2 regions of the Anaerotruncus sp. 80 genome follow, and region 2 is predicted to be linked to the other one. Evidence: riboswitches for the same ligand, from Rfam matches in the RefSeq annotation. Region 2 holds a riboswitch; the other holds the start of a gene.

Region 1 (15,576 bases), on a different contig from region 2:
ATGAATTACATCTCGTCTGTTAGACAGCTGGGTCTGTACCAGGCGGTCATAGCTGTTTGAGTCCTCTGTCCACGCATCCTCTATTTCTTTAAACATAAGTTTATCCTCCCTCTTATGGCAATACATCTATTTCATCCCAGCACAGACCTTCATAAGACGTCGGAGCAATCTTTAGTCCTGTTACTCGTTCTTTGTTATAGATAACAGCGTTCTTCGGATAATACAGGGGTACTGTCACTGCTCGATCATTCATTTTAGATAGAATAGAATTGTACAGCTCTGTCCTTTTTTCCTCATCTAAAGTCTTTAATACTACACCGATCTCCTTACTGATTTCTTCATCATACCAGCATACCGCCTGGTTTCCCTCTGTCTGATAGAACATACTGCTCAAAAACCCATGAGGATTCCAGGAATCTTCATAAGAACGATAAATCAGCATATCATAATCTCTTGTACTCCAAATAGCATCATAATAGCCTGTGGATTCCATCTGCTCCAGTTTTATCTCTATTCCAATTTTTGCATATTCAGATTGCAGGTATTCGCAAAGCGTTTTCCAGTTGGAATATTCTTCTGTCTGGAAAACCAGTCTAAAGGAAAGCTTTTCTCCATTTTTTTCTAAAATTCCGTCACTGTTCGTATCCTTATATCCGGCCTCCGCCAGCAATTCCCGCGCCTTGTCCACATCATAGGGGTATCCTTTACTGTTTTCTTCCGTTACATAAGGGGTACTAGATGGGAAAATACCAGTTGCGGGGATCCCATCTCCGTCTAGCAAAGTATTTACAATACTCTCTTTATCAATTCCATAATTCAGTGCCTGTCTCACTCTCTCGTCCTGAAGCTGTTCATTTTCATAGTTTAAAATCAAATAAAAAGTTCGCACAGGTTCTCCTTCTATGGTGTCTAATGACTCTTCACTGTCAATGATCTGTCGACTCTCTGAAGGGATGTCCGCCAGACAAATATCCGCATCACCGCTCTGCATGGCCATAATTCTGGCCTGCCCATCGTCCACTTGTTTCAGAATAATTCTGTCCACCTTTGGCTTATCTCCATAATAATAAGGATTAGGCACCATTACCACTTCCTGATTAGTTTTATAACTCTCTACCATCCACTGTCCGGTACCAATCATCTCTTTAAAATTACCTTCCTCGTCCAGACTTTTTTCTCCTAAAATGCGATAAGGCCGTGGATAAGTAAATTCGGTTAAAATTGAATAAGCTACATCGTCAAAGACGAAAGTAACCGTATAATCATCCACCTTTTTCACATCTTTGAGAGCTGCAGAAAATGTCAGCTTATCCTCCCAGCGAGAAGCGTTGAACAGCACTGTATCAGCATTAAAATCGCTACCATCAGAAAATTTTACATCATCTCGCAAATAAAAGGTATATTCCTTTCCATCCTCACTAATTTCCCATTTCTTTGCCAAAGCCGGCTCAATTTCACCGCCTTCCCCATATCTCACCAACGGATCATAAACCATTTCAAATAAACGAAAATCTTCATTAATACCGGAAATGGTGTCTGCTTCTTCCGGTTTCAGATCCGAAGAGACCAATACCGTCACTTCTTTTTCATTCGATTTTTCCGTATTTGTGGAAGCATTCTCTCCACCGTTTTTGCTGCAGCCTGTAAAGAACAGTGCAGTACATAATACAACAGCCACTGTTAATTTACTTATTTTTCTTAACAACATATCGTTTCTCCTTTTCTTTTATTTTTTATAGCAATGACAGGCCACCCAGTGTCCTTCTGCTATAGGTGTCAATTCAGGTATCTCCTGTTTGCAAACTTCCCTGCATCGCTCGCACCGACTTTGATAACTGCATCCGGTTCTTGCAAAAATAGACGGAACCAGTGGTTTTCCCTTTTCCATACCAAGCTTACGCTTTCTTGGATCAGTTGCAGGAACAGAGTGAAACAGAAGCTGTGTATAGGGATGCTCTGCCATCTCCTCAATGCAGTCAGTTCGTTCTATATATTCAACCACCCGTCCTTGATACATAATTGCCACTGCATCACAGACATAGGGCACATTGGATAAATCATGGGTAATCAAAAGATAGGTGACATTAAATTCCTCCTGCATTTCCTTGAGCAGATTCAGAATCTGTTTCCGAATGGAATAATCAAGACTGGATACCGGTTCATCACAGATAACCAGCTCCGGATGCAACACTAAGGCCCTGGCAATATTTGCCCGTTGGCACTGACCTCCGGATAGCTGACTGACATAGCGATTTTTCAACTTTGCTTCCAGCCCTACTTTCTCAAGCACTTCTTCAATGGCATCGTCGTATTCTTTCCTAGAAAGCGATACATAGTTTTTCATAACCTCCCGAATACTCTCTCCAATGGTATAAGTAGGATCAAATACACTGTTACTACTTTGGAAAATCATCTGCAAATTCTTTCGCATGGGACGCAAATCTCGTTCCTTTTTGCCATGTACTGCTTCTCCTTTAAAAAAAACCTTGCCTCCTGTAGGCTTTTCCAGCCCCGCCGCTAGCATACCAAAAGTAGTCTTGCCACTCCCACTCTCGCCAATCAAAGCCAAAGATTTTCCCTTCCATAGTTTCAAGGAAACACCATCCACGGCTTTTACCACCGAAAGTCTGTTATTCTCTACAATTTTTTCTTTTCCGTAATATTTTTTCAGATTCTCTGTCTCTAATAAAAGTTCCACTTCTTCCGGCTCCTTTACAAAATGGAATTTAAAAGTTTCTTCGTATATGCATGCTGAGGATTTTCAAAAATTGTATTCACCTCTGCATTCTCAACAACTTTCCCGTCCTGCATAATACAGACGTCGTCGGCAATTTCCGCTACCACCCCTAAATCATGGGTGATAAACAACACCCCCATCTCCTCTTCCCTGCTCATCCGATAAATCTCTGTTAAAATCTGCTGCTGTACGGTTACATCCAATGCAGTAGTGGGCTCATCTGCAATTAGAAAAGACGGTTTAAGTCCCATCGTAATCGCAATCATCACTCTCTGGCACATACCACCAGAGAGTTCAAAAGGATATTTTCTCATTAAAAGCTCTGAATCTTGCAGATTCACTGCTTTTAAGCAAGAAACAGCCTGGTCATAGGCTTCCTTTTTGCCAATTCTCTGATGCTGCATAATTCCTTCTATCATCTGGTTGCCCACAGTATATAAAGGATCCAGGGAAGTCGATGGATCCTGAAAGATCATACCCATGACCGTTCCGTTTAATTCTTGACGTTCCTTACTTGTCAGTTTTTGAACATTCATTTCGCCTAGGAAAATTTCTCCGGATCGCACTTTGGCATTTGGGGGTAATAAATTCATAACTGCTAAAGAGGTCACGGATTTTCCGCTTCCGCTTTCTCCCACAAGGGCTGTTACTTTTCCGCGTTTGACTTCCAGACTGACACCTTCTACTGCAGAGATAATGCCTCCTTTTGTCTTGAATTCCACATGCAAATCCCTTATTTTAAGTGATCTATTGTCCCGAAATTCCATTTTTCATTCCCTCTCCTAACAAGTTAAAAGCCATTACAACAATTACTATGACAATACCCGGGTAAACCATCAATTGTGGGAATGTCTGAATATAGTTTTTACTGTCACTTAGCATAATGCCCCATTCCGGTGTAGGCGGCTGTACACCCAAACCGATGAAAGAGAATCCGGCGATTGCCAAAATGATGGTTCCGATTTCCATTGCTGCAAGGGCGATGATGGAAGGAGCAATATTACGTAATATATGTTTAAAAATTATCTGACCTTGCTTACAGCCTCCTGCCTTTAATGCCATCATATAATTCTGCTCCTTTACCTGCATAGTGAGGGACCGTACCAGTCTGGCATAACCTGCCCAGTATACAAAAGACATGGCCAAAACCAGATTTTTACCGTTTGCACCCAGAGTACCCGCTATAGCCAGTGCCACAATAAAACTTGGCATAGCCATAAAAATATCAATGACCCGCATGATAAACAAATCCACTTTGCCGCCCACATAACCTGAAATCAGTCCAATGGGTACACCCACCAGCAACGTGATAAACAGCACAATAGTACTATACAAAAGAGAATTTCTGGTGCCCCAAATTAATCGAGAGACGATGCATCGTCCCAGCTGATCAGTTCCCAGCCAATAGGTAGCGCTGGGTCCCTCCAGCTTTTGAGCAACATCTACCAAAAATGGATCATTTGGCGCAATTATTGGCGCCAATATGGCAATTACCACAAAAATGCTTACAATGGTAAGCCCGATTTTTATCTGAAACTGGCCCAACATCTTCCGCCAACGATTCTGTTTTACGCAAGCCATTTCCAGGATTTCTACTTTTTTCTTCATCACGATCACCTACCTACTTTAACTGAATTCTGGCATCCACTACTGAATAAATAATATCGATTAGTAAGTTCATCAATACCACAAAACAGGCCAATACTAGAATAAAGCACTGCAAAAGTGGCAAATCCTTTGTATATACTGCTTCAAGAGCCATTTCTCCTATTCCCTTGATAGAAAAAATAGATTCAATGACTGCTGAACCGCATAACAGACCCACGCACATGGTACTCATTTGGGTGATAACCGGTAGAATCGCATTTTTCATTCCGTGTTTTAAAATAATACGAAGGTTAGAAATCCCCTTGGCTTTACATGCACGAATATAATCCTTTTTCAGAACCTCGCTTAAATTTGCGCGTATAAGCCTGATTAAAATACCAAAATATCCCATATCCAAAGTAAATGCCGCTAGAACAGGAATTCCTGCGGTTGTCCCTTCTATGACAGAAATGACTCCCAGTTTTACGCCGAATATGTATAACAGCATCAGACCAATCCAAAACGAAGGCACGGATACACTAAAAAAGGAAAATACCTGTACAATTTTATCTATCCATGAGTGCTCCCATACTGCAGAAATCATGCCCAGAAAGATAGAAACTATAATCAATATAATAAACGCTGTCGCCGCCAGCTTTAATGTAACCGGCAATCGGCTTATGAATTCTTCCATCGCCGGCTTCTGCGTGGAATAAGATTCCCCGAAGTCGCCGTGAAGCGCATTTCCCAGCCATCGTACATATTGCTTATAGATAGGCTGATCCAAACCGTTTTCATGCCGTACCTGCTCAATTTCCGTCTGTGTGGGATGTTCGTAAATCTGCTCTGCTAATACACGAGCCGCATCTCCGGAGGAGAACATACTGAGCCCAAACACAAGGATGGATACTACCAGCAGAATCGGAATCAATGTCATCAGTCTTTTTATTATATACTTAACCACGTTTTCCCTCTTCTCTATTTTTATTCTTCTTCCATCTGCATGGAAATCAACTCTCGAAAGAAACCTTCCTCTGCCATCAAATCTTCATATGTACCGTTCTGTACTACATGACCTTCTTTTAATACCACAATTCTGTCCGCCGAACGAATGGTAGATAACCTGTGAGCTACAATTAAAGTGGTTTTGTTCTTACTGAAACGACGAATAGACTCCTGAATTTCTCGCTCGTTTTCTGTATCCAGATTGGAAACTGCCTCATCCAGAATTAAAATTGGGGCATCCTGCAGTATCGCACGGGCAATGGCAATTCGTTGTCTCTGACCTCCGGAAAGCTTAGCTCCGCCTTCTCCTGCAATAGTTTCATAGCCATTCTTCATATCTAAAATAAAATCATGTGCCAAGGCCATTTTAGCCACATTCTCAATTTCTGCATCAGTCGCTTCCGGTTTACCAAGTCGGATATTCTCCCGAATGGTGTCCCGAAACAAATACACATCCTGAAGCACTACGGATGTCAAACTCCTTAAGTTCTCCAATGTCATGTCCTGCAAATTACAACCACCAATAGACACATTGCCACTTTCCGGGTCCCAATAGCGTAATATCAGCTGAATGCATGTACTTTTTCCCGCTCCCGAAGGGCCTACCAGAGCCACTGTCTCTCCGGGATTTACTGAAAAGGAAATCTGTTCCACTGCCAGATCCAAGTCGTTCCTGTAGCGAAAACTCGCTGATTCAAACTGAATCCCGGGAACCAATTGTTTTATGTCTATGTCCTTTCCTTTATCCTCTACCTGAGGCTTCGCTTCCAAGACTCGATATACCCGATCAGCTGCCGCAAAAATAAGTCCGAAATTCCGAGCAGTGTTGCACACTTCCACAACCGGTCCCAAGACCATACCCGCCAGCACTACTACAAGTGGATACATGGCTGTATCTATTTGTCCACTGGCTGACAAGCCTGCAGCTACTGCTGCTACACAAATCATAGAACACCCCAGAACGACCTGTAGAAAAGCACCTTCAGTTCCCAGCCTCTTTCCATAAATTAATTGACTGTCGTAGAGACGACTCATATAGAATTCATTCTTTTTTTGGTATGAATTTTTATAATTCAAAGATAAGATCTCTTTTATTCCCTGAACGCCCTCCATAGTTACCGCATTTGCTTCCCCAAGGTGTTCTCTTACTTTTATTCCCTGAAGATCTGCCTTTTCTCGCATCCAGACAGGTATACAAATAACCGGCACCAAAAAGCAAATCAAAATAAGAGGCAGCGCCCAGAAAATAAAACCCAGGCAAACCAGCAGAATTAACGGCACTAACACTGCCACCAGAATACTTCCGAAAGAATGAGCAAAGAACCATTCCAGAATCTCCACATCGCTCATCAGCGTAGAAGCCAGCTGACCAGAGCGCATGTTCAATAAAATCGCCGGAGATACCCGCTCAATAGCGGAAAACAGCATGACCCGAAAGTCGGCCAACACTTTAAAGGCCACATCATGTGCAAGCCACATTTCCATAAAATAGAAGAATACCTTGACCGCTACAATTACTATCAAAACTACCAATACTTCAGGAAATTGCTCCATAAGCCGGCTTTCCAGAGCCAGTCCCACCAGATAGGCCCCAAAAACAGAAAGACCTACAGTAGAAAGTTGATTTCCAATGCCGCCAATAACTGCTCCAACCATACGAGCCCAGTAAGCCTTTAGCTTCCCTGATAAACGAACTGCATTTTTAATTCTGATTTTTTCGGTTTTTCTGTCATATTTCTGCATAGTTTTGTGCCCTTACCAACCTTTGATAACTTTGATTATGTCGTAACAATTCCTGATGATTCCCGTATCCCATCACCCGTCCTTTTTCCAGTACATAAATCCTGTCTGCATGCTCCACAGCAGACAGCCGATGTGCGATGACAATCGTTGTCTTGTCTTTCATACATCGGTTTAACGCCTCCTGAATATGCATCTCGTTTTTCATATCCACACTGGAAGTAGCCTCATCCAGGATGAGAATCGGGGTATCTTTTAAAATGGCTCGGGCGATGGAGATCCGCTGCCGTTCACCACCGGACAGGGTTGCGCCTCGTTCCCCCACAATGGTCTCATAGCCTTGTGGAAGTGCTTCAATAAAATTATGAGCATTAGCCATTTTAGCTGCCTCTATCACTTCTGCCTCTGATGCATCCGGGCGTGCCATTTTGATATTTTCCAATACAGTCCCATAAAAAAGATAAGTTTCCTGGAATACCACTGCAATCTGACTACGCAAATATTCCATGGAATAGCTCCGAATATCCTTTCCATCTATTTTCACAATTCCTTCTGTCGCATCAAAAAAACGCAACAGTAGATTGACAATAGTAGATTTTCCAGAACCGGATTTTCCCACAATAGCTGTCACTTTTCCTGGTTCCATGGTCATATTTACTTTCTTTAAGGCATCACCCGCATCCTCCTCATAGCGAAAGGTTACGCCTGTAAGTTCAACCGCCGGCAGTGCACAAGAAATTCTTTGACCGAGAATTCCATCTTCTAAAACTATCGGCTCGTCAAGTACTGAAAATAATTCCTGCGCCACAGATAATCCTAAGTAACTCCCATGCCAATAGATATTTAAATCGTTCAGTGGCTTCATGCACTCGCCGGAAAAAAATAAGATTATTAAAAGCGCGTGGTATTCCAATTTACCCTGGGCCATATGAAAGGCTGCCAACGCTACACTAGCTACTGTTCCTACTGTTGTACAAGCTACAATCACCGCTGAATCCGATAGAGAAATGCTTAAATTTTTCATGGATTCGCCGGCAAATGCCCAAACTCTTTTTGAGAGCTTCTCACCTTCCCTCCGACTAACCCCTAGAGATTTTAAAGTACTCATTCCCTGCATATCGTCAATGTACTGTGAGTTTAAGTCTGCATAATCCTGCCAGTATTTAATCATCACCCGAGATACTGCAGGCATAAAAAGATGAGGTACAATAATGGAAATAACAGCCATTAGCAACATTAAAACTCCTACACTCCAGTCTAAAGACCACATATACACTGTAGAAAAAGTGATTGTTGCCAGCACCACAACAGTCTGAGGCAAGTACTGAGTCAAAAAGACTTCAAGAGATTCGATACCATCAGTAATCAATGACTGTAAATTACCACTTCGCTTATCATTCTTATAGGCCGGCCCCAGCGCCATCAGCTTCCGAAGTATGTCACAGCGTACTTTGTTCTTTACCTTTGCAGCCATTTTTTTTGTATAACCTTCTTGGTATCGGCTAAACCAGGCTCGAATAAGCAGTACTATCAGGCACAAGGTAAACCAGAAACCAATATTCCTAAAAGTAACTCCGTCAAAAACTGCTGTTACACCTTTCGCTAAAAAAAATGCCTGAGTGAAGCTGCACGCCACAATTATTATGCCGATAAAAGTTTTTATCGCCGTCTCTTTCTTTGCATGTTTTAAAAAGGTAATCAATCGCAAGTATTTTCCCATGTTTCACTCACTATTTCTCCGCGCCTACCATAAATGCGGGTGTCAGTCTGTTTATCTCTTTTTCCATTTCATTACAAATCTTGTCCATAATATCAGGCTCTGAAAAAACCTTGGAAAACCTCAGCTCAATAAGATAGTTCAAGTCCCATTGAGGTCGTATCTTATCGCTCATAAAAAGACGGCGGCTTAATTCATCACCTTTTTGCGGATCAGCATGAGCATGAATTTTTCGACCATATTTTTCTCTCACCCTTTTTTCGTTTTCTTCATATCGAATTTGAAGTTTTTCATCATAGAGGTGTCGATACCAGCAGGCATCGAAAATTAACAGTCTTCCTCCTGTTTTCAACACTCGTTTCCATTCCTGATAAGCTCGTTTTGGGTCGTCCAATGTCCAGGTAATATTACGGCATATTACCATATCAAAACTTTCATCGGGAAAGCTTAAATTCTGGCAATCCATGGTCATCAATACAGCACTTTGTCCTTGCCTCTTTACGTTTTCCTTTGCCCTGGCAATCATATTTTCCGTAATATCAATACCAGTTACTTTATGACCTTCTTCACTTAGAATAATAGGGAAAAAACCCGGACCTGTGCCTACATCCAGAATTTTCAGTTTTGCTTTTCTGGGAGCATAGGACAGGATCAGCTCCTTCCATGCTTGTCTTTGAGAACTTTCCAGTTCTTCCTTAATGCCACGGCTGTATACATCCGCTTCTCCTTCCCAGTAATCCTTGATTTCTTCATTTAATCTCATGGTATCTCCTTTCTATTAATACAGTTTGTTTAGTACAAAAAATCACGTAAACGACTTCAAGCTTTTCCGCCACATATCACAGTTTTTTCTCTACAATGTCAAAATGAGCAATTACACTAAAGCTCTCTCTAAGAGACGTGTGCTTCTCTTCTACAAAGTGTTCTCCTTAAACACAAGAACAATAACAATTAGCAAACTCCAGCACTAATGTATCGTACATATTTCTTTTCGCGTTGCGTTTCTGTAATGCTGACTGCATTCTTCCGCATATAATTCCTCCTGCTCTTAATCCGGTAAATAATATCTTAACTGAAATAATACATTTGTCCATGACCCACAAGTTTGAATCAATCGCTTCACAATATACGGTGGAACATCTTTTTTGGTCGGCATTCTTTTAAGTGTTTCACTTAACTGTTGTAAATACTCTAAATCCGCTTTTGCTTCATCGGTAAGGTTTAAAACCCTGTAATAACAGTCATACAAAGTGTTTTTGTGTTTCCTTACCCCCTTTCTGTTGCTCAAGACCAGATCCGTCGATGAAAAGGGAGTGATTCGCATAACAGGTTCAAGACCTATCTGATACAATGCGTTTCTCCAAGAAGAGCAGCGCTCTATCAATTTTTGTCTCATTTCTCTGTCTACTTCGTCATGAAGTGGAGCGCGTCCTCTTTCCATAGATAATTGCTTTATAGTATCCAGCATCTGTCGGTAATCATCTTCCAGGTCGTCAATTCGATACACAGATTGTTGGCTTAATAAACAATCTTGAATCCCCGCAGCTTTTATCACCTGCCCCCATGTTTTCATATATTTTTTTAAATTTTCACATACTTCCGGAAGTTCATGAGGGTGAGGAATTCTCCCTGTCACCATGGCCTGTTTCCGAACAGTCTCCAGTTGTTTTTCTACATATTTTTTTTCTTTTTCAAATTGTTCTAAAGACTTCCCCTTGTTACCCGCAGACGCAGGAAGGCCGGCAGTTCTAAGTGCATATGGCCATTTTTTAAATCTTTGCTTAATATAGTCTTTCCATATCCAGAACACTTCTTTTTGCGAAGGGGATGTTCCTAAGACCTGTGCTCTATTACGCAAAACATTTAAAAGCATCTCGTCTGTTAACTGATCATAGAAAGCCTTACCCGTTTCACTTAAAAGTGAGAATGTTTCACAAGTCTCCGTATCGACCTCTTGTTCCATATTCTCATTATCATAAAATTCCTGCGACATTCTCAAAAGTCTTTGATACATAACATGAAATTTTTCTTCTGTTATCGTCGATTTGTCCATACCTTTCACCTTTTGTTAAAATCTGCTAAAAAAAACGTCTGTTCCGAAAGAACAGACGAAAAACAATGCAATCCTAACGGAAAAAAGAACACGACCTGAGCTGACTTATGCTAAAGCAATCACAGCTATATGTGGCGGAATTTCACCGCTCTAAAGATTAAGAGTACATGTTCCAAGAACAATCCTCATCGCATTTGTTTATTATATCAAATTAAAAAACCCTGTAAAACTCCAAAGTTAAACAGGTTCACACAACAATAAAATTCACAGCACTATCTGTGAAAACTATCCTTTATCTATACCTCCTGAACTCGAAGAGTGTAACGAATAATGCATATGAATGTATCCTGACTTATACATCATCATGGCCTCTTGTCTTCCCGATAAAAATCAGTGACTGAACAACGTTCTCAAAAGGACACTCCGTAATTACAGTAGCGTTCCTGTGTAAGACTCTCACTTACTTCCTGCAGAAAAATTCCGCAAAATTCAAAATGCATTTACATATTCACTTTTATATAAAAATACAACATTTTTCACATTTTGTCAATATAAAGGACTTTTATTTTTCCTGCAAAAATAAACGTAAAAACCAGAATAAACGTTTTTATTATTATATTAAAATATTTATTATATTATAACAAATTATATTTTTTAAATTCTGATTTCAATTTTATATATAGAGTATTCTAATAATAAAAAATGTCTTCCTTCTATAGCAGACTTCCGCCAATCATAGGATAAGTAATTTCAAAAAAAACGCATCGTTTATCACAAACATACTCGGAAAATACACGATCTGCCAATACAACATCTTTATCCCCCATCAGTCTCTCAAGTTCATGCAGTTCTGAAAAATAAAATATCTCCTCCATTAAGAAAGTTTCGTAAAATTCTCTGGTTTCCATGTCGGGTGCATACAACCCCAATTCTACTGATATACCCTGTTTTTCATAGTACTTCTTCAATCTGCTCCCCAATAGTGCCTCTGTCATAATCAGCATTTTTGCACCTTTTTTTATCTTAGGAAATACTTCCTCTGATACGGGGTGCAGTTCCTGATATATCGGAATATGCCATTTCTGACACCATGTTTCAGCCAAACAGCTGCCTTCCAGATTCCACGGCCAAAGGGAACAAATCTCAGGGAGCGTATCAAGCTCCCATAACTGAAACAGATGTACGCAATCAAACCCTTGTTTTTTTATCTGCTCTACTGCTCTTGTATAATATTGCCGGCAGGCAGTGCCAAGAGGGTAATGTCCAAGAATAAGAATTGTATGACCGCCCGGCTGCAGACGGTGTTTCTCTGCAAATCGTTCTCCCATTATCTTTAAAGCTTCTGCCGCCGCTTTTACGCCATAATGGAAACCATCTGTATAAAAGATCTCCCTTTGATTGTGTCGTAAAAACAATGTCTGTTCTATGCCGCTCATCTTTGTTACAGACCCAAACAGGCAGCAAAGCATTTTTTCTGAAGGAAAGTTCTCATTCAGAAGCTGTTGTAAATGTGAAGAAAAACCGGAACAAACATCCAGGTCATTAAATGAAGTCCGATACATACCATGGCTCTTATGAATCTCTGTTGACAGATCCAGGCAACGGCCACACCCTCCCGGAGTTATTAACAGCTGATCAACAGGAAAGGTTTGTAGCATAGAAAAAACAGCAGCAATATCCGGAGCCATAACAGGCATAATTTCCCCGCCTGTTGGTGACATTTTCTCACTGCTCCCATTATCGGAGATAGTGGGATATGATAAAAGCTCTTTCAGGATACTATCTCTTTCTTCTCTTGGCTTCTTCCTTCGCTTTACCATGGGACCACGCTGCAGAATTCTAACAGGTTTACCTTTCGGATTGTCCGCTTTTCTGAGCACTTCTTCTAAATCCATCCCCGAAATCACTTCCAGACAGGAAACATAAAAAACTATTCCTCTGATATCCTCGGCTGCAGCTGCCATCTCCAGCATAGCTTTGATTTTCTCGCTATTGCCCAAGACATAGTCATTTTCAGTCATCATACAAGGATAAAATCTTTTCAGTGCGCCTTTACGCTGCGCTTCCAGATACAAACTTCGCAGACATATGAGAGAACCGGCTGCTACTAAAGCTATGCCTTCTGTTTCAAGAATTGGTGCAGCCACACTTTCTTCCAGCCCTGAGAAATCCAGACTCTGTATGGCACAAGTCATTTCTTCACCTCCGACTTTAAATGAATTCGCTTTCGAAAAAGTTCCAATTCTTCTTTTTTTACTGGTTGGGGCAAGAAGTGCTCCCCATTTTCAATTCTTTCGGCCAAATGAACAAACTGTGCAAAAGCTTTGCTATCTGGCTGAGTTTCTGCTAAAGTTTTTCTGCAAAAGTCTGCGACCTTCAATTCCTTACTTTCTTCAATAACTCCTACAACCGGACATTTCACCAGCTCTGAAAACTCGTTCAGTATAGTCGCATCCCATAAGCCGCTATAGTGATTGTGGATCAGGCCACCCAATGCCGCACCATTAATTTGAAAAGTTTTTATGCCTTCAAGAATATTATTTGCTGCATACAATGCCATAAAATTTGCGGATGTCACAACATATACCGTGTCAACTAGCCTCTTTCGCATGGGCGCAGAAAAACCTCCACACACTACATCTCCCAGAACGTCATACACAATATAGTCCCAGGATTCCTCCAATATTCCCAATTCAGCAAGATGTTCCATAGTAATGGTGATACCCAGACCTGCACATCCCTGCCCTGCCGAAGGCCCCCCACTTTCTACACAAGAGATATCAAAGCAGCCGGAAAAAAGAATATCTTCTCTGCGTACTGTACTCTTTTGCTGTAGAACTTCCAGCACTGAAGGAATATTATCTCCGATTAATAATCTGGAAGAGTCCATTTTAGGATCGCATCCAATATGTAATACTCTATTTCCTTTCTTTGCCATAAGAGCAGAAAAGTTTGCAGCAATGGTTGACTTTCCGATACCACCTTTTCCATAAAAAGCAATTCTTCTCATCTACATTCACCCCATTTCTTCTCCATGTCTACCTGATATACAGACCATTCGGTTCAGACACTGTTCATAAACTAAATGTACGTCAATTTGATACAACTCTTTCATGGCCTCTTCTGTCACAAGTTCTTCGGTCTTTCCTGAGATCAAAGTACCGTCTCTGTTAAGAATCCCTACGTTTCCGTCCAGCAGCAGCACATGATCCGGCATGTGACTTGTAATGATTACGCCAAATCCTTTATTGGTTAGTTTTTTTATCTGTTTAAGCATTCGCAGCTGATTTCCGTAATCCAGATGGTTTGCAGGTTCATCCAGCATAATCAGTTCCGGCTCCTGCACTACTGCTCTGGCGATAGAAACCATTTGCCGTTCTCCTCCACTAAGTTCCGTGTATGGTTTTTCTGCCAGATGAAGAATATCAAACTCCTGAAGCACCTCATGCACAAGCCTGTATTCTTTGCTTCCCGGCTGCTGAAAAGTGCCCAGATAGGGTGCTCTTCCCATAACCACATAATCCCTGACAAGATAACCATATACAGGATCATGATTCTGCGGCACGTAACCGATTATCTTTGCCACCTCCCGAAATGAAAGACTACTAATTGGTTTTCCGTTAAGCATTATCCTTCCATCCGCAGGTGTTCTCAAATTGGCAATACAGCTCAGCAGTGTAGATTTTCCCGCACCGTTAGCTCCCAAAATGGAAAATACCTGGCCCTTATCCACACACAAGTTTACATGTTCAAATAATGTTTTCTGACCGGGATATGCGAATTTTAAGTTTTCAATTTCCAGTATCATGACAGTTTCATCCTCTGTTTCAACAGCAAATAGAAATAAAATGGTGCACCAACAAAACCGGTTAAAATGCTGAGTGGGAGTTCTGCATTTGTAATTACTCTTGCCATAGTATCAATCAAGAGCAAAAAAATTGCACCCATTACGATGGAAAAAGGAATTACTTTCCGATTATCCGGTCCAATCATCATGCGACACAGATGCGGTATTACAAGTCCGATCCATCCGATAGTCCCGCTTATACACACAGCACTTGCAGTAAGAATGGTGGCACACACGACTACTATACCTCTGATTCTTCTGATGTCCATACCAAGTGTTCTTGCCTCTCCTTCTCCCAGAGAAAGAATATTAATTCTCCACCTTATTGTAATCAGTATGATACCGGCCAGCAAAATCGGCGGACCGATATAGGCAACATCGTTCCAGGTTGCTTTTGTCAGACTGCCCAATTGCCAATGCGTAATTTCTGCAAGCTCGGTATCCGGATCTGCAACATATTTCAAAAGCCCCATTATCGAATCCAATAATCCCGTAACGATAATACCCGAAAGCACAAGCATCATCATGGAATGATTCTTCATAATCTTTGGTATTGATGTCGCTAGAACAACCGCAATCATTCCACCTGCAAATGCGACTATCTGAACTGTCACACCTCCGGCATTGCACAGGATTCCCACAGAAGCACCTACACAGGCTCCCGTTGATACGCCTAACATATCCGGGGCAACAAGAGGATTCTTAAATACCCCCTGATAGACAGCGCCGGAAAGGGCCAGTGCCCCGCCTACCAGTACAGCTGTTATGATTCTTGGAAGGCGGAGTGACATCACAACGGAATAGGCTTGCGGTTCCCAAGTCTGAGAAAAATCAAAAACATTAGATAAAACCACTTTCACAACATCAAGAGTGGGGATATGATATCTCCC
Region 2 (15,576 bases):
GCTGCATTGAAGCACCAGTTTGGAATTGATCTGGACTGGACGATCTTTGAGGAATTTTCCGCAAAGTGTGATAGCCTGCCGCTGGGTTGTAATATGGCACCCCTTGTAGGTCATAGCGCAGTGCGTACCGCAGTGATGGGCATGGACTGCAAGCGGAAGGCAACCGAAGAAGAGATTGCTGCCATGAAAGCCGAGGTAAAGGCAGCCATGGAAGCAGGTGCTTTCGGTATGTCAACGGGCAGAGACCCTCTTTATCTGCCGGGACCTTATGCGGATGATGAAGAAATCAGACAACTATTAAAACCGGTTTCAGATTATGACGGTGTGTTTGCCAGTCATACCTATAATTATAACGGCGGAGGAGAAGCCGACCGCATAGGGGGCTATAGAGAAATGTTCAGACAGGCAGAAGGCATGAAGCTGAAACTTCAGGTTTCCCATGTCCATGTAATGGGTATGGCGGTTGACAGTGAAAGTGCAGTACAGGCAACAAAAGATACTCTTGCTTGTTTTGACGAGGCGAAGGCAGCAGGGGTGGACTTGACCTACGATGTAATTCCTTCCCCAACCTGCTCGGACTTTACTTTGGATTCCTTCGGATATTTCATAAAACCCCTTGTAAAAAAGGCGGGTACGTTAGCACAGCTAGCCGAACGGTTAATGGAGCCGGAGTTTTTTAAGGAAACGAAGCAGATGATTGCAGACGGACAGCTGCCGGCCCTTGATGCAGAGGGAGAAAGCGCATGGCTTCCTGAATTTACCATTACAAGGCATAAAAATCCGGCGTACAAAGGGAAGATGATTCCTGCTATCGCAAAAGAGCTGGGCATGGAGATGGCAGATGCGATGCTTACCGTTCTTTCAGAGGATCCCAAGACGGTTGCAGACTTAGTCTCTCCGGAGTTCTCTGCGTCTGTGGATATGCTGTGCGCAAGACCCGAAGCGATGCCTTGCTCTGACGGCGCAAGCTATGCGAAGGAAACCAACTTGACGGGGAATCCTGAAATTGCAGTATACCCGAACAGCATGAATGTGGGTTATATTCCAAGATATTTAACCAGATACGGAAAAGGCGCAGACGGCGCCTTTGAGAACGCAGTGCGGATGGCAAGCGGCTTTGTGGCAGAGAGATTTGACATTGCCGGTCGCGGCGTAATTTGCGAAGGTAATTTTGCGGATCTTGTAATCATAGATCGTGCGCAGCTGCGCAGTTTTGATGAGGAAGAAAATCCGCTGCAGGATCCTGAGGGAATCGATTCTGTGCTGGTAAATGGTCAGATTGTTTTGGAAGACGGAAAGCTTGCAGGAAACGGTGCAGGCAGAGTACTTCGGAAAGGAGAAAAGTAATATGGACAGCAGAATTGAAAAACTTTCAGTCCAGCTTACCGAGTATGCGGTGGACCTAAAGAAAGGGGAAAAAGTGCTGATTGCATATGATGGAAAAGAGACGCTTCCGCTGGTGCAGCAGCTGATTCGGGATGCTTATCGGCTGGGGGCAATGCCCTTTGTAGAAGAGCGTAACGATAGAGTGCTTCGCGAGCTTCTGATGGGCGCTAGCCAGTCCCAGCTTAGGATTCAGTGCAGTGCAGAGCTTACCCGGATGAAAGAAATGGACGCTTATATCAGTGTTCGCGGCGGCGATAATATTACCGAGCTTTCCGATGTGCCGGCTGATAAACTTAAGCTGTACGGCAGAATGATGCAGCCTGTCCTTGACCGGCGTCTTAACCACACCAAGTGGGTCGTTTCCCGCTACCCGAATCCTTCTATGGCGCAGCTTTCGGGGAAAAGTCTGGCGGCATTTGAAGATTTTTATTTTCAGGTATGTAACATGGATTATCAGCGTATGAGTAAAGCGATGGATGCTTTGGTTGATATGATGAACAGGACAGATCGGGTGCGCCTTGTGGGTCCGGGAACGGATTTGACTTTTTCTATTAAGGACATTCCGGCGATAAAATGTGACGGTAAAATGAACATTCCTGATGGTGAGGTCTATACTGCACCGGTAAGAGATTCGATGAACGGAGTTATTACATACAATGCACCCAGCGAAATGCAAGGGTTCGTCTACGAAAATGTTCGTTTTGAAATTGAAAATGGACGTATTGTCGATGCACAGGCTAATGATACGGCGCGCATTAACGAGTATTTGGACAGTGATGAAGGCGCACGATATTTCGGCGAGTTTGCTATCGGCGTAAATCCGTTTATTCTGGAGCCGATGAAGGACATTCTCTTTGACGAAAAAATCTGCGGCAGTATTCACTTAACGCCGGGAATGGCATATGAGGATGCAGATAACGGAAATCGTTCTTCCGTGCATTGGGATTTGGTGCTGATTCAAAGACTGGAGTACGGCGGCGGAGAAATCTGGTTTGATGATAGACTGGTTCGAAAGGACGGATTGTTTGTGGTAGAGGAACTGCTGGCGCTGAATCCGGGTGAACTGATAGGGCACAGCCACCCTTTTTCATGTTAAATTTGTAAGATGGCTTGAAGTTGTGCAGATCACGCTAAATCAGCTTGATTCGCACAACTTTTAGGCTTTCTGGGCTGACGAAGTTGTGCAGGTAACCGTAAATCAGAATTACTTTGCACAACTTTCGAGTGTTGATTCGATATGAAGTTGTGCGGTTGACCCTGAATAAGATTGGTTTGCAAAACTTTAAGCGTTTCTTCAGAGGTAAAGTTTTGCAGCAGTTACGGAATTGATTTAATTTGCACAACTTTAAGATATGGATGGGAGACAAAGTTGTGCAAAAGATCTTCAAATTGATGAATCTGTATAACTTTAATAATTTCAGGGATAGCCTGCGAAGACGAAACGATTACTGGAAAATACTTTCTCCAGCTACTTTTTCATGAATCAAAATGGAGCTGCGTACTAATAATGATTTTCTGTTCATGCAGGCAGCTCCGTTTAAGTAGTTTCTTATTGCCAAAGAATAGACAGGCTTCCGGGGATCCACCCGAAGCAAAGCTTCGAGGAAGGGGGTTATTTTTTAAGTGCAAGTCCGTCTTTGAAAGCCTCGCCGACTCTCTCGGTTACTTTGTAATAGCCGTGGGTATAAGGGTCGAAAGCGATAGCGTTTACCAAAGACATATCGATTTTACCGTCCACAAGGACTTTTTCATCGGCGGTGACATTTACGACTTTGCCGATTACGCCGCAGCCATATTCGTTGTTCTGATATTCGATGAACTCACATTCCAGACAGAGGGGAAATTCGTTGATAACCGGCGCATCTACTGTTTCGGCTTTGCTTGCAGTAAGTCCGCTGTTTTTAAACTTATCAGCAGTGTTGTTGCCGGATACAACGCCGAAATAGTCAGCTTCTACAACATGTTCTGCATCGGCGATGCTGACAGTAAAAGCGCCTCTGGCTTTGATATCTTTTACTGTCTTATGACCCTCTGACAGGACAAGCGCTACATTTCCGCGCTCCTGCATAGTACCCCAGGCAGCATTCATGACATTGACACTGCCATCTTCATTGTAAGCTGCTACCATTAAAACCGGCATTGGGAAAATGCCTTCTGTTATATTCAGTTTTTTTCTCATCATCGTCACCTCATTTTTTGAATTGACAGGATTTGTGCCTGTATATATAATTATATTGATTAATTTAAAAAATACAAGTACTGTCTTTTTTGAAATGTACTAGCGTAAAGGAAAGCATAAAATGATAAAAAATTATATTGAAAAAGCAAATTTTGAAGATACAGGATTTAGTTATACTCTGTCGCTGATTTCCGGCAAGCACAAGATGGTCATTCTTTATTGCCTGATGGAATTTGAGATTGTGAGATTTAATGAGCTGAAGCGATATCTGAAACATATTTCGGACAAAACCCTCAGCACCAATCTGAAAGAACTGGAACGTGATCGACTGATTGTCAGAACAGAGTATCCACAAATTCCGCCGAAAGTTGAGTACCGATTAAGTGAAAGAGGAGAATCCCTGATGAGGGTTTTAGATCAGTTGTGTGTTTGGGGAGAAGCGAATAGATAAAGAAAAACGCTTCGGGTAAAGATCTGCCCAAAGCGTTTTTATATGGCTTAAATCAGCTCTTCCGCGCTGATTTGAAAGACCTCATTTGACTTTTCAATTTGTTCTGCCTGCTCTTTGTTTACCAACGTGACGAAGCCGTAGATTCTGAGACCGTTTTCTTCAACATAGTCGGCAGCTGCAGACAGTTCTTCTGGATATATCTCTAACATTTTACAGAACGCTTCTCTAGATGCAAGGTAACGAAGTTGACTGGTAAAGTGAGACCGCACGGTGCTTTCTTTATCTATATCTATGCCTTTGTCCGTGTCGAAGAACAGGTTCGGATAGGCGTCTCTGTCCCAACCCATAGCTGCACCGTATAGGAAATCGTAATAAAAACCTAGATTTTGTGGAGGGCCAGATGCACGTGTGCACGGCGCACACCATAGAAGCCCCGGAATTTCCTCCTTCTTTGTCCACGCAATGAAGTCTTCGTAAGGCATTTGCCGATTCAGCGTGACAAAGACGACGTATTTGTCTGCTGGGTTCATGGAGACGGTAAGATAATCGACAGGGTCTGTCAGTTCTGAAAGTGGTTGATCTGTCACATAGGAATCTCTGGTTTCAGAAAGAATTTCGCTCCAGCCGAAGATATTCATATGTGGTCTACGTAGAACATTATTGTTATAAAGGGTTAGTCGCCCTTTTTCAATTTTTCCAGAGATGTCAGAGAAACGTCCGTTGTAGGAGATACTTTGTGGGATATTGATGTCGTAGTTACCGTATCCCCGGTCGGTCACGTTGACTACATCGCGGTAATAGCCAGGCAGCATCAGACTGGTGTAAATTGCCATATCCAATTCTATCTGCTTGGTAGTTCTGTATTCCTCCTCACCGATGATTTTTCCTGGATTGTAATAAAACAGGGATACAATCTGTGGCAGCGCAAACTGGATGAAGAGTATCATAATCAGCGCCATCACCAGTATGATTACGCCCAGCTTTCGGAAGGCTTTTCTAATAGAACGATTGATGACCTTTACAAAATCCTCAGAGTCGGACAATGTTCTTTCTTTCAAAAAATCCTCTGACAGGCTGAGATCAAAGACTTCTTCGACTTCTAAAAGGTAGTCGGTGATGGCCTCCTGACGTTCAATATCGGTGCGAACTTTTTCCGCCTCTTGTTCCGTCAATTCGCCTTTTTTATATAATTCGAGTAGTTCACGATATCTCATTTTTCTTCCTCCATATGGGTTTTCAGTTCTTTTCTGGCTCGTACAGCTGCCATGCGCACAGCTGACGGAGTCATTGCCAGTACAGTGCCTATTTCCTTGTGGGATAGCTGGCCGAAGTACTGCATGATTAAAATTTCCCTTGATCTCGCGGAAAGCCGCTGCAGGTTTTTATAGAGCAGCTTGTACTGTTCCTGCTGCAAAATGATTTCCAGCGGCTCTGCGCTTTTTTTCGCTGCAGGGTCAGTTGTCATGTTCTCATACCTTCCTGCTTTTTTTATTGCATTATAGGTCAGGTTTCTTGCTACCAGGTAAAGCCAGGCACGCATATTGGTATGACCGTCTGGCAGAGCCAGAATGGCTTTTAAAAAAGTTTCCTGCAGCAGATCTTCCGTCGCATGCTTGTCTTTACAGATGGAATAAATATACAGGTATAGCTCTCTCTCGTATTTGCGGTAAAGCTGCTCCAGCACCTTGCTGTCCATGACATTTGCGCACCTCCTTTCGGCAGTATTTTGTTCTCTTTACATATATAACAATTGTGCAGTGGAAATGCAACAAGAAATTGTCTCGTTTTGACCTATTGCCATTTATGTATAGTATATATTTGAAAATATTGTATTGCAAAAAAATAATCACAAGGATATAATGAAATAGGAGTTAGCTTTGCGAAAAGGAAATCCAAAGTCTCTCCAGATTATAATTAAAAACAAAATATAAAGAAACCATTTTGTGTTCTTCCTTGTGCGTACCACAGGGGAGCTAAGAGGGAAGCAAGTGAGAGCCTTGCGCGGACCCGCCACTGTAATTGGATTGTTTTTACCACTGGTGAAGAGCCACCCACTGGGGAGACCTGGGAAGGGAAAGAAAAACGATAATCCATGAGCCAGGAGACCTGCATGAGATGAGGATTCCGCGGCGAGGTAACCGTAAGAATCCAGAGTTTAGATACAGTAAATGCGGACTGTAGGCAAAGAGCCTGCAGTTTTTTTGTGGGCAGAAATGTAGAAAGGAAGAACACATGAAGAAAAACGAAACAGTAAAGAAATTTTCTGCCATTCTTCTAAGTATCGTCATGGTACTTTGCATGATGCCGTCTATGGCATTTGCTGCGGAAGCAGATGTGCAGACAGGAAATGTACAGATTACTGTGCCGGCGGATGCAAAAGTATTTGTTGGCACGAAGGAAAAACACTTCAAGCCGTTTATAGAGCAGGAGACTATTGGTGAAGTGCCGGCTGAGGAAGGGCTGAAGACGGTATCCTATAATCTGCCGGCAAACAAGGATTACAATTTCAGAATCAGTGGGAAAGGCTATGTGACTTATACCGGAAAATTCAAGTCACCGGCAGCGTCCAAAGATCCGTATATCTTAAATGTTTCTGAAAGCGATTTGAAGCCGGAAGGAAAAAACGCTAAAACCGTCGATAAAGCTTCAACTTCAAATAAGAATTACAACATGGCAGACATTTATCTGAACATCAATCCCGCAGGCTATCTGAAGTTGAAGAAAAACGATGAATACCAGATCGTATCTCTGAGAAACTGGGAGGCAGTAGACACCCTTACAAATAATTACTTTATTGAGCCGGACTATCACTATGAGGCTGTCAACTTTGACGGAACACCAAGTGATGTGGTATCCGTATCAGAAAGTGGAAAAGTGACTGCGCAGAAGGAAGGTACTGCAGTGGTACTTGTAACCTATGACGCTTTTAATAATATTTCTGCGGTTGGCGGTCCGTTCTTTGGTGCAATCTGGCCGGAAAATACAGGTGTGTTTGTAGTATCTGTAGGATCATCTGATAGTACGGTCAGTGTCAACGCTAAGGTAAATACCGAGACGAACGCAACCGTCAGCAATGGAAAACTCGCAGGGGATGACTTGGATGCGGAGCTGGATATCATTTACTATCTGACAGAGATGACTGATGCTGCCGGGGAAAAAACAGTTTATGATGATGCTCATGGAAGCTATACATTTACACCGACAGGTGAAGTTGCTTCTGTAGAGGTGGCAAATCCTAATTATGCTGGCGGAAAGCTGAACTATGGTGGGTTTGTGCCAGCTGAAAGAAATGCAGACGGCAGTTATACTGTAAAGTTGGTCGAAGGCAGAAATATTGTGAAGGTCAGCGACGGAACTGCCTGTGATTATCAGGTGGTTTCTGCGAAAGGTGTCAAAGCAGCGGTTACCAACAAGACTACGCCGGGCAAGGCGTTAGTGGCAGGCGACCAGTTTGCAATCAGTTTCGATACATTGTATCATCCTGTCAATAAGCTAGCGGGAATTTATAATATGTCAGCAGCGGTAATCTATCAGACTGTAGAAGGAATGGAAGGTAAAACCGTTGGAGGAACCGCAGCACAGTACAATTTTGCAGCTAATGCCAAAGCGCAGACTATGGAAAATCAGGTTAGCATTACAAAGACTACGTTCTTTGGCAGCACTAACTATAGCCTGAAAAAGGGCGATGCAGCAGCTATTCCGGCGGATTATACAAAAGACACACTGACTGTATCCCAAGGGGGTCTTTTCACTTTTGGATTTGGAAGCAGTTACGGCGCACACAGAGAAATTACCTATGAAGTAGGCGCTTCTCCAAACTTTACCGCAGTCAGTCAGACAGCATATTTTGGAATTTTGCCGGATATTACCTTGCAGGTCGAAAAAGCTGACGCTGCCGGCGACATCGAAATCGTTGAAGTGGTTACGCAGCCGAAAAAAACAGCATACTTTGAGGGCGAGTCCTTTGATGGGGAAGGTATGAGTCTGAAAGTCACTTATGCAGACGGCACAGAGAGAACTGTAACAGGCGGTTACAGCGTGACGCCTTCTGTTATGGAGAAGGGTACACAGAAAGTAATGGTCAGCCTGGGAGGAAAAATCGTAGAAGTACCGGTAACTGTAACACCTTTGGAAGTGACAAAGATTGAAATTACAAAAGCGCCTTCAAAGACGGCGTATATCGCAGGAGAATATTTTAACCCGTCTGGTATGGTTGTAAGTGCAGTATATAACAGTGGAAAGAAAGAAGAAATTACAGACTATACTTATGAAGCTGCACCTCTTACAAAAGATGTAACCGGTGTGACAATTTCTTATCAGGAAAAGACTGTGGAACAGCAGATTACTGTAGCTGAACAGCAAATTTCTGCGCCTGAGGATAACAAGATAAAAGTCACCTTTACTCTGCTCGGTGATGAGAAGCACGGCGAGGACGGCGTTTCACATACTTATAAAAAGGGTACAATCGACCGGGAATGGATTTCTGCTATGGAAGTGACTGTGGATAAGGACGCAACGGTTCTGGATGTGATTGAAAAAGCCTTGAGTATCAAGGGAATGGGATTTTCCAACAGCACCGGCAACTACATCAGTGCCATCAACGGTCTTGCCGAGTTTGACAACGGACCGAACTCTGGCTGGATGTATACGGTTAATGGTGTATATGTAAAAAACGGTGTTGCAGAGCAGGTCATCAAAGACGGTGATGTAATCCTATTCCATTATACAGATGACTATACAAAGGAAAGGGCTTCCGCAGGATGGATTGAGCCGCCTGCAGATGATGAGCCGGGAACGGATATTGACGATCCGAACACGCCGCTTTCTCCAGGCCCTGAAGCAGTAAAGGGAAAGGTTGGTGCGATGAAACTAACCGCTTGCTCAGAAAGAACCAGCAAGAAGAATGTGAAAGTCACTGTAAAAGCAGATAAGGCTACGGAGACAGCTGTTAAAGAACTGGAAGAGATGGGCTATACTGTAAAATACAGATATTACCGTTCTACAAAGAAAGCGTCCGGCTATAAGGCAGCGTTAACAAAGAAAGCAAAAACTTATACCAATACTACCGGAAAGAAAGGGCAGATGTACTACTACAAAGTCCAGCTCAGAGTCTATGATAAAGATGGGAAGCTGGTTGCAAAGACAGCGCTGAAACAGTGCAGATACGCAAACAGACTTTGGACAAAGAAATAGCTGAGATGAAGAGGATGTCTCAAATAAAATGAGACATCCTCTTTGCGTATGCACCATTTAAGGCAAAGTTGATTTTGAGACAGACCTGGCTCTTTTCTAATACCATCTTACCATAGGCAGATCGTTGTTTACGCCTTTAGACATAAGAATCTGGTGAAGATCAGTGATTCCGTTGTGAAATGTGGCTGCACAGGAGGACAGATACATCTCCCACATGCGGACGAACCGTTCTCCGAACATCTTCTGAACTTCTTCTATATGGTCGCGAAAATTCTTTTCCCAGCATAACAGAGTGCGGTTGTAGTGATTGCGCAGATTTTCTATATCCAGTGTATGAAAATCATCTTCCGCCATACAGGTCAGCATTTCTCGGAGACTTGGCACGACACCGCCGGGAAAGATGTATTTTTTTATCCACGGATCGCCAGGAAATTCTTTCAGCGCACTGATAAAGTGAAGCAGAAATAATCCGCCTGGTTTCAGCACATGTGCGGCACAATCGATAAACTGTTGATAATTACCGCGTCCCACGTGTTCTACCATACCGACGCTGACAATGCGGTCAAACTGCAGATTGGACTTCTCAAGATCCCGATAGTCCATCAGTCTGACATCCAGCAGGTCCGAAAGTCCTTCTGCCTCAATTCGCCGCTTAAATTCGTCATACTGTTCCTGACTGAGTGTAATCCCCATGCCGCGTACACCGTATTTCTTTGCCGCCCTGATCAAAAGAAATCCCCAGCCGCAGCCGATATCCAGAAGTCGCATGCCTTCCTTCAGGCATAGTTTTTCCAGAATGTAATCGACTTTGTTGACCTGTGCCTGATAGAGACTGTCGTTAGCGCATCGAAAATAGCCGCAGGAATAACTCATCGTTTCGTCAAGCCATAATTTATAAAAATCATTGCCGATATCGTAATGACTTTTGACCTCTTTTTCCTGATTCTTTTTTGATCTGGATGGGAAGATTAGCTTTTTCAGTGCGTTGTGATCGGTGGAAAACTTTCCGATTTGTCCAAGGAAAAGATCAAGCGCTTCATAAAGACTGCCCTCAACTTCCAGATTGCCGTCCATGTATGCTTCACCTAGTGCCAAAGAAGTACTGGTAGACAGATCGCCTAATGGAATCATTTTATGAAATTTTACGGCAAAGGCAGGATTCCCATCTCCGATCTGATACTCTTTTTTTCCCATTTTTATGGTGAAAGGACAAGCATCAAACTTCTTTAAAAACTGTATCATAACATTTTCTTTCAGCATTTTATACCTCCTGATGTGTTTCGCTTATAACAGTATTCCACCTGGTTTTAGGGATTATAACATATTTTAGAAAATAGCAGGTGGTTTGCAGGGGGCACGGCAAGGTCGCTATCGCCGCAATGATTTAACTTAAAACAGGTGTTTTTAGAAAAAAGTGTATAAGAAGGAGGTGGGATTCTTAACCGAAAATCAAAAAATGCTAAAAAAATGTATAAACATATTTGAGACGATTTAATTAGCAGTTGTTCTTGCGAGGATTTATTCTTGCTATATTACTGAAATCTTGCGTTTTTTGTAAGAATTTTATAAAACTATTCCACATCTTGCATAAATTGCAAGGCATATAAAATGGCAAGGCGAATCTTTTATACACTTTTTTAAAAAAATGGCAATTTAGGTTAAATCGCTCTTTTGCTGCGTCTGTAGGTAAGATAAAATTGAATATTGCGTCGAAAAATGGTAAACTATGAATAAATAGTAAGATACCGAAATGAAGCACATTGGATTGGAGGAACTAAGATGGAAGTATTAGGGCTGATTGTGGATTATGTGGGTATCGTGCTGGGAATTATATGAGGAGAGAAAATATCAATTCCTCTTATAGGCGTTAGTAAAGATTTACCCAGCAGTATTACAGGAATTAACAAACATAGGCGCAATGACTAATTCTCCTAAAATGCAATAAAAAGAGCGAGTCGTCTGGTAACTAGAGGGACTCGCTCTTTTAATGTAATTACACAACCATCTGCACAAAATTGATGAATAGTTTTGCACCGTAGAATACGATGATTGCGCCGCAGATGATATTGATAATGCGAAGCACTTTGTCGTTGAATTTGGCGCTGAACAGAGCTAAGATTGTAGAGATGCCGAAAAACCACACAAAGGATGATAAATTGACACCCAGAATAAACTCCGCTACATGCTCTTTCGGCAGGGTAGTTCGAAATGCGCCGAGTAGCATGGTGCCGTCGATGATTGCCTGGGGATTGAACCAGGTAACAACGCATGCGCTGGAAATCACCTTCAAAATCGGAATATCGACTTTGGTGGAGGTATCCATACTGTCCTTTGCTCGTAGAAGACCGATTCCAATCCACATGACAATTAGACTGCCTGCGCCGAGGACAATCATCTGCAGCCACTCAAAAGCTGACATAATGGCGCCGATGCCGAAAAAGCAGGCTAATGCCAGCGTAACATCAAAAAACGTGACAATTAGAGCAGTCAGATAGACACGGCTCTTTTTTTGTGTCAGTGCAGTGTTGATAACAAAGAGATTCTGTAGACCAATGGGTGCTACATAGGCAAGTCCGATGGTAAATCCTTGTAAAAAAAGTGGCATAAAAAAACTCCTTCTAAGTTAATATCAATAAAATCATACCACAGAAAACTGCCTTTGTAACCCACCAAGACGGGAAAAAAGAGACCAACCAAGTTTCTGTTTGGTTGGTCTTATTTTTCTAACATGGTTGTTTCAGAAAAAACAGGCGGTGTTATAATGATTAAAAACAGGAAAGGATGAGGACATGAAAAATAGCTTTAAAAGCAATTTAGTACTGCTTATGACAGCAGTCATTTGGGGCGGCGGACTTGTAGCACAGAAAGCGGGAGCAGTATTACAACCGTTTACATATAATGGAATTCGCATGTTTATTGGAGGTCTGGCGCTAATACCGGTAATTTATTTACTTAAGGTAGCAGGAAAAGACAAGAGTGCAGGAAGCTCCAGGGAAGTGAAGCGAGATGAGAAAGAAGATAAGAAAAACCTGCTGATTGGAGGCATATGCTGCGGATGTTTTTTATGCTTGGCAACATCACTGCAGCAGTTTGGGTTCTATTTTGAAACAAGTGCTGGGAAGACTGGTTTTATCACTTCTCTGTACATAGTAATCGTTCCGCTGCTTGGGCTTTTTCTTGGCAAGCATGTAAGAACGCTGATATGGGTCAGTATATTGTTAGGGGCATTTGGCTTTTACCTGCTTACTATGGCAGGAAAGAGAGAGGGATTTCGACTCAGTACAGGAGAACTGTATATCCTGCTATGTGTAGTTGCGTTTTCTGTTCACATTTTGGCAGTAGATTGTTTTTCGCCGAAGTGCGATGGAATCAGACTTTCATGTGTGCAGTTTCTTACAAGCGGTGTCATAGGAATCGCCTGTATGCTGATTTTTGAAACGCCGGTGCTTTCAGACATTTTGGATTGCTGGCTTCCGATCCTGTACTGCGGTGTGATTTCTACTGGTGTCGGATATACCGGACAGGTTCTGGGTCAAAAAGATACGGAGCCAGCGGTTGCATCACTGATTTTGAGTTTGGAGGCAGTATTTTCTGTAATATTTGGAGTGCTGATACTGAAAGAGCACCTTACTATCATAGAGGGGATAGGATGTGCTGTTATCTTTGCGGCAGTGGTGATTGCGCAGATTCCGTCCCAAAATAAAAGTATATAGAAAAATGTGCATAGAAGCAGTCTGAAACACAAAATCATTTCATTGATTCGGTAGATAGGTCAAGATATAATTTTTATATCTACGGGTAGTGGGAATACTATAGGAGAAATGATATGCTGGGAGGTGAAAATATTGATGGATTATTATGAACCGCCGTTCACGATGACAGAAGAAATTACCAATTTAGTGATTCAGATTGGCGACTTAGCGGGACAAATTTCCACTGCGAATGGATTATCGAGAAATCCAAAGCTTCGCAGAGAAAACCGAATTCTTTCAATCTATTCATCGCTGGCAATAGAACAGAATACACTGACGATTGAGCAAGTAAGCGATATCATTGCAGGCAAACGAGTACTGGGACCTCCGAAGGACATTCGCGAAGTAAAGAATGCATATGAGGCATACGATTTGCTGACGGAATTGAATCCGTATTCCATAGAAGATTTGCTCAAAGCGCATAAAATTATGATGGCTGATTTAGTGGGGGAAGCGGGGCGCTTTCGAAGCAAAGGAGTTGGTGTGTACGCAGGCACTGCACTAATTCATGCAGGTACACCACCTCAATACGTGCCTGAATTAATTGACGAGCTATTCAGCTGGCTAAGAAATTCAGCGTTGCATCCTTTAATAAAATCGTGCATCTTCCATTATGAGTTTGAATTTATTCATCCCTTTGCTGATGGGAATGGGAGAACTGGACGCCTGTGGCATACTTTGATATTAGCAAAGTGGAAAGACTTCTTTTTATGGTTGCCCATCGAAATGATGATACATGAAAAGCAGGAAGCTTATTATAAAGCGTTAAATGATGCAAATGTCAGCGGAGAATCTACAATCTTTGTTTGCTATATCTTAGAAGTCATTCGTGATTTGTTACTGGATTTAGCAGAAGGGAAAAGATTGGTAGATGACAGAGCTACAATAGAAAGACAGATGCTTAAGCTTCTGCAACAGAGGGGAAAATATTCAGCAAAAGGATTGGCTGAGCAGCTTAACATTTCTGAACGGCAAGCGCAGCGCATTTTGAAGAAGCTAAAGGATGAAGGTAGTATTACACGTAGTGGTTCCAACAAAAATGGTAGCTGGATTGTGCGCTGATGTCGTAATAAATATGCGGATTTTCTGCAGAAAGCCTATAAGATAGGGCATGAAATATACTAAAAAAAGAGCGAGTCTTCCGATAGCCAGCGGGACTTGCTCTTCTTTTATGCAATTACACAATCATCTGCTGTTGAATCCTCGTAAGAAAAGTGGCATAGTAATCCTCCAATATTATTTTATTTTTTGATCAGGTATGGTAAAATAATAGCATAGAGTATCATCTTTGTTGTCGACCAAAGAAAAGGAAAGAAACCAACCAAATGATTACACTGGACTGGAAACCTGACAAACAGAATAAAACGCCGATTTACAGACAAATTGTGAAATATATCAGTGATAAAATAGCTGCGGGGGACTGGGTAATCGGCAGTCGTTTGCCCAGCCAAAGAGCTATGGCAAAGGCTTTTGAAGTTAACAGAAGCACTATTGTCAGTGCTATGGAAGAACTGATTTCTTATGGCATTTTAGAAAGTGATTTCGGAGGCGGCACGAGAGTTGCCAGCAACACTTGGTCTCTGCGTATGAGCCAGCCTCCGGACTGGAACAAATACATTGCAAGCGGACCTTTTGGCGCCAATCTATCTACCATTCAGACCATCAACAAGATGGAATTTGAACCAGGATATATTCGTATCGGCACAGGCGAATTATCGCCAGAGCTGTATCCGGGCAAGCTGATTAGCAAGATTTTTCGCAGAATGCCGGAGCGGATTCCTAATCTGGGCTATTTAGGTACTTTAGGTCTTCCAGAGCTGGGACAGGCGCTTTCTGCATGGCTAAAAGAAAGTCAGGGAATCGATGCTAAAGCATCTAATATTATGATTGCAAGCGGCTCCCTGCAGGCTCTGCAGCTGGTTTCTGTGTGTATGCTGAAGCGGGGAAGCGACGTTTATACAGAAGCGCCGTCTTATTTGAAGTCTCTGCAGATTTTTCAGTCGGCAGGGATGAACCTTCATGGTGTACCGCTGGATGAGGAAGGACTGCAGTACTGGAATATCAAGGATGCTTCTAATGAGTCGCTCCTTTATACGATTCCTACATTCCACAATCCGACAGGCACGGTCATGAGCGAAAAGCGTCGAAAAGAGGTTATGGCATTTTGCCAGAAACAGCCTATGCCGATTTTGGAGGATGACGCATACGGACAGCTGTGGCTGGACGAGAAGCCGCCGGTGTCTTTGAAATCCAGAGATAAGACCGGCTCGGTGATTTACATGGGAACCATTTCAAAGACTATGGCGCCGGGACTTAGAATCGGCTGGGTGGTCGGACCGGAGGCGGTGGTCTACAGGCTGGGGGATGTAAAGATGCAGACTGACTACGGCGCCAGCTCCGTTTCCCAGTGGATGATGACGGAACTGATTACAAGCGGCGACTACGACATCTATTTGGAAGAACTTCGAAAGGAGCTCAGAGCGCGCAGAGATAATGCGCTGGCGGCACTGGACAAACATTTCAAGGGTCTGGCAACATGGAAAAAGCCGAAAGGCGGTTTTTATATCTGGCTTCGTTTTGATAAGCGGCTGCCTATGGACAAGATTTTTAACAAG

Evidence for each region. Region 2 has a riboswitch for cobalamin ahead of D1155_RS13385 (DUF4430 domain-containing protein). Riboswitches for the same ligand answer to the same signal wherever they lie in the genome.
Region 1: it holds a riboswitch for cobalamin, as region 2 does, so the genes downstream of both, D1155_RS05925 (hypothetical protein) here and D1155_RS13385 (DUF4430 domain-containing protein) in region 2, are expected to answer to the same signal.

Annotation. Positions count from the first base shown of each region.
Region 1 is NZ_QWES01000010.1:3,767-19,342, reverse strand. It holds gene D1155_RS05970 (class I SAM-dependent methyltransferase) at 1-96, opposite strand, end outside; gene D1155_RS05965 (nickel ABC transporter substrate-binding protein) at 113-1,708, opposite strand; gene D1155_RS05960 (ABC transporter ATP-binding protein) at 1,727-2,698, opposite strand; gene D1155_RS05955 (ABC transporter ATP-binding protein) at 2,713-3,459, opposite strand; gene nikC (nickel transporter permease) at 3,485-4,345, opposite strand; gene D1155_RS16095 (ABC transporter permease) at 4,359-5,288, opposite strand; gene D1155_RS05940 (ABC transporter ATP-binding protein) at 5,309-7,072, opposite strand; gene D1155_RS05935 (ABC transporter ATP-binding protein) at 7,059-8,789, opposite strand; gene D1155_RS05930 (class I SAM-dependent methyltransferase) at 8,800-9,549, opposite strand; gene D1155_RS05925 (hypothetical protein) at 9,835-10,839, opposite strand; cobalamin riboswitch at 11,160-11,348, opposite strand; gene D1155_RS05920 (nitrogenase component 1) at 11,553-13,034, opposite strand; gene D1155_RS05915 (nitrogenase iron protein NifH) at 13,031-13,849, opposite strand; gene D1155_RS05910 (ABC transporter ATP-binding protein) at 13,856-14,647, opposite strand; gene D1155_RS05905 (iron ABC transporter permease) at 14,644-15,576, opposite strand, start outside.
Region 2 is NZ_QWES01000030.1:2,268-17,843, forward strand. It holds gene D1155_RS13355 (amidohydrolase family protein) at 1-1,347, shown strand, start outside; gene D1155_RS13360 (aminopeptidase) at 1,349-2,482, shown strand; gene D1155_RS13365 (flavin reductase) at 2,999-3,565, opposite strand; gene D1155_RS13370 (helix-turn-helix domain-containing protein) at 3,687-4,016, shown strand; gene D1155_RS13375 (anti sigma factor C-terminal domain-containing protein) at 4,064-5,230, opposite strand; gene D1155_RS13380 (RNA polymerase sigma factor) at 5,227-5,712, opposite strand; cobalamin riboswitch at 5,943-6,145, shown strand; gene D1155_RS13385 (DUF4430 domain-containing protein) at 6,249-9,209, shown strand; gene D1155_RS13390 (cyclopropane-fatty-acyl-phospholipid synthase family protein) at 9,306-10,469, opposite strand; gene D1155_RS13395 (LysE family transporter) at 11,203-11,814, opposite strand; gene D1155_RS13400 (DMT family transporter) at 11,999-12,922, shown strand; gene D1155_RS13405 (Fic family protein) at 13,058-14,023, shown strand; gene D1155_RS13410 (PLP-dependent aminotransferase family protein) at 14,287-15,576, shown strand, end outside.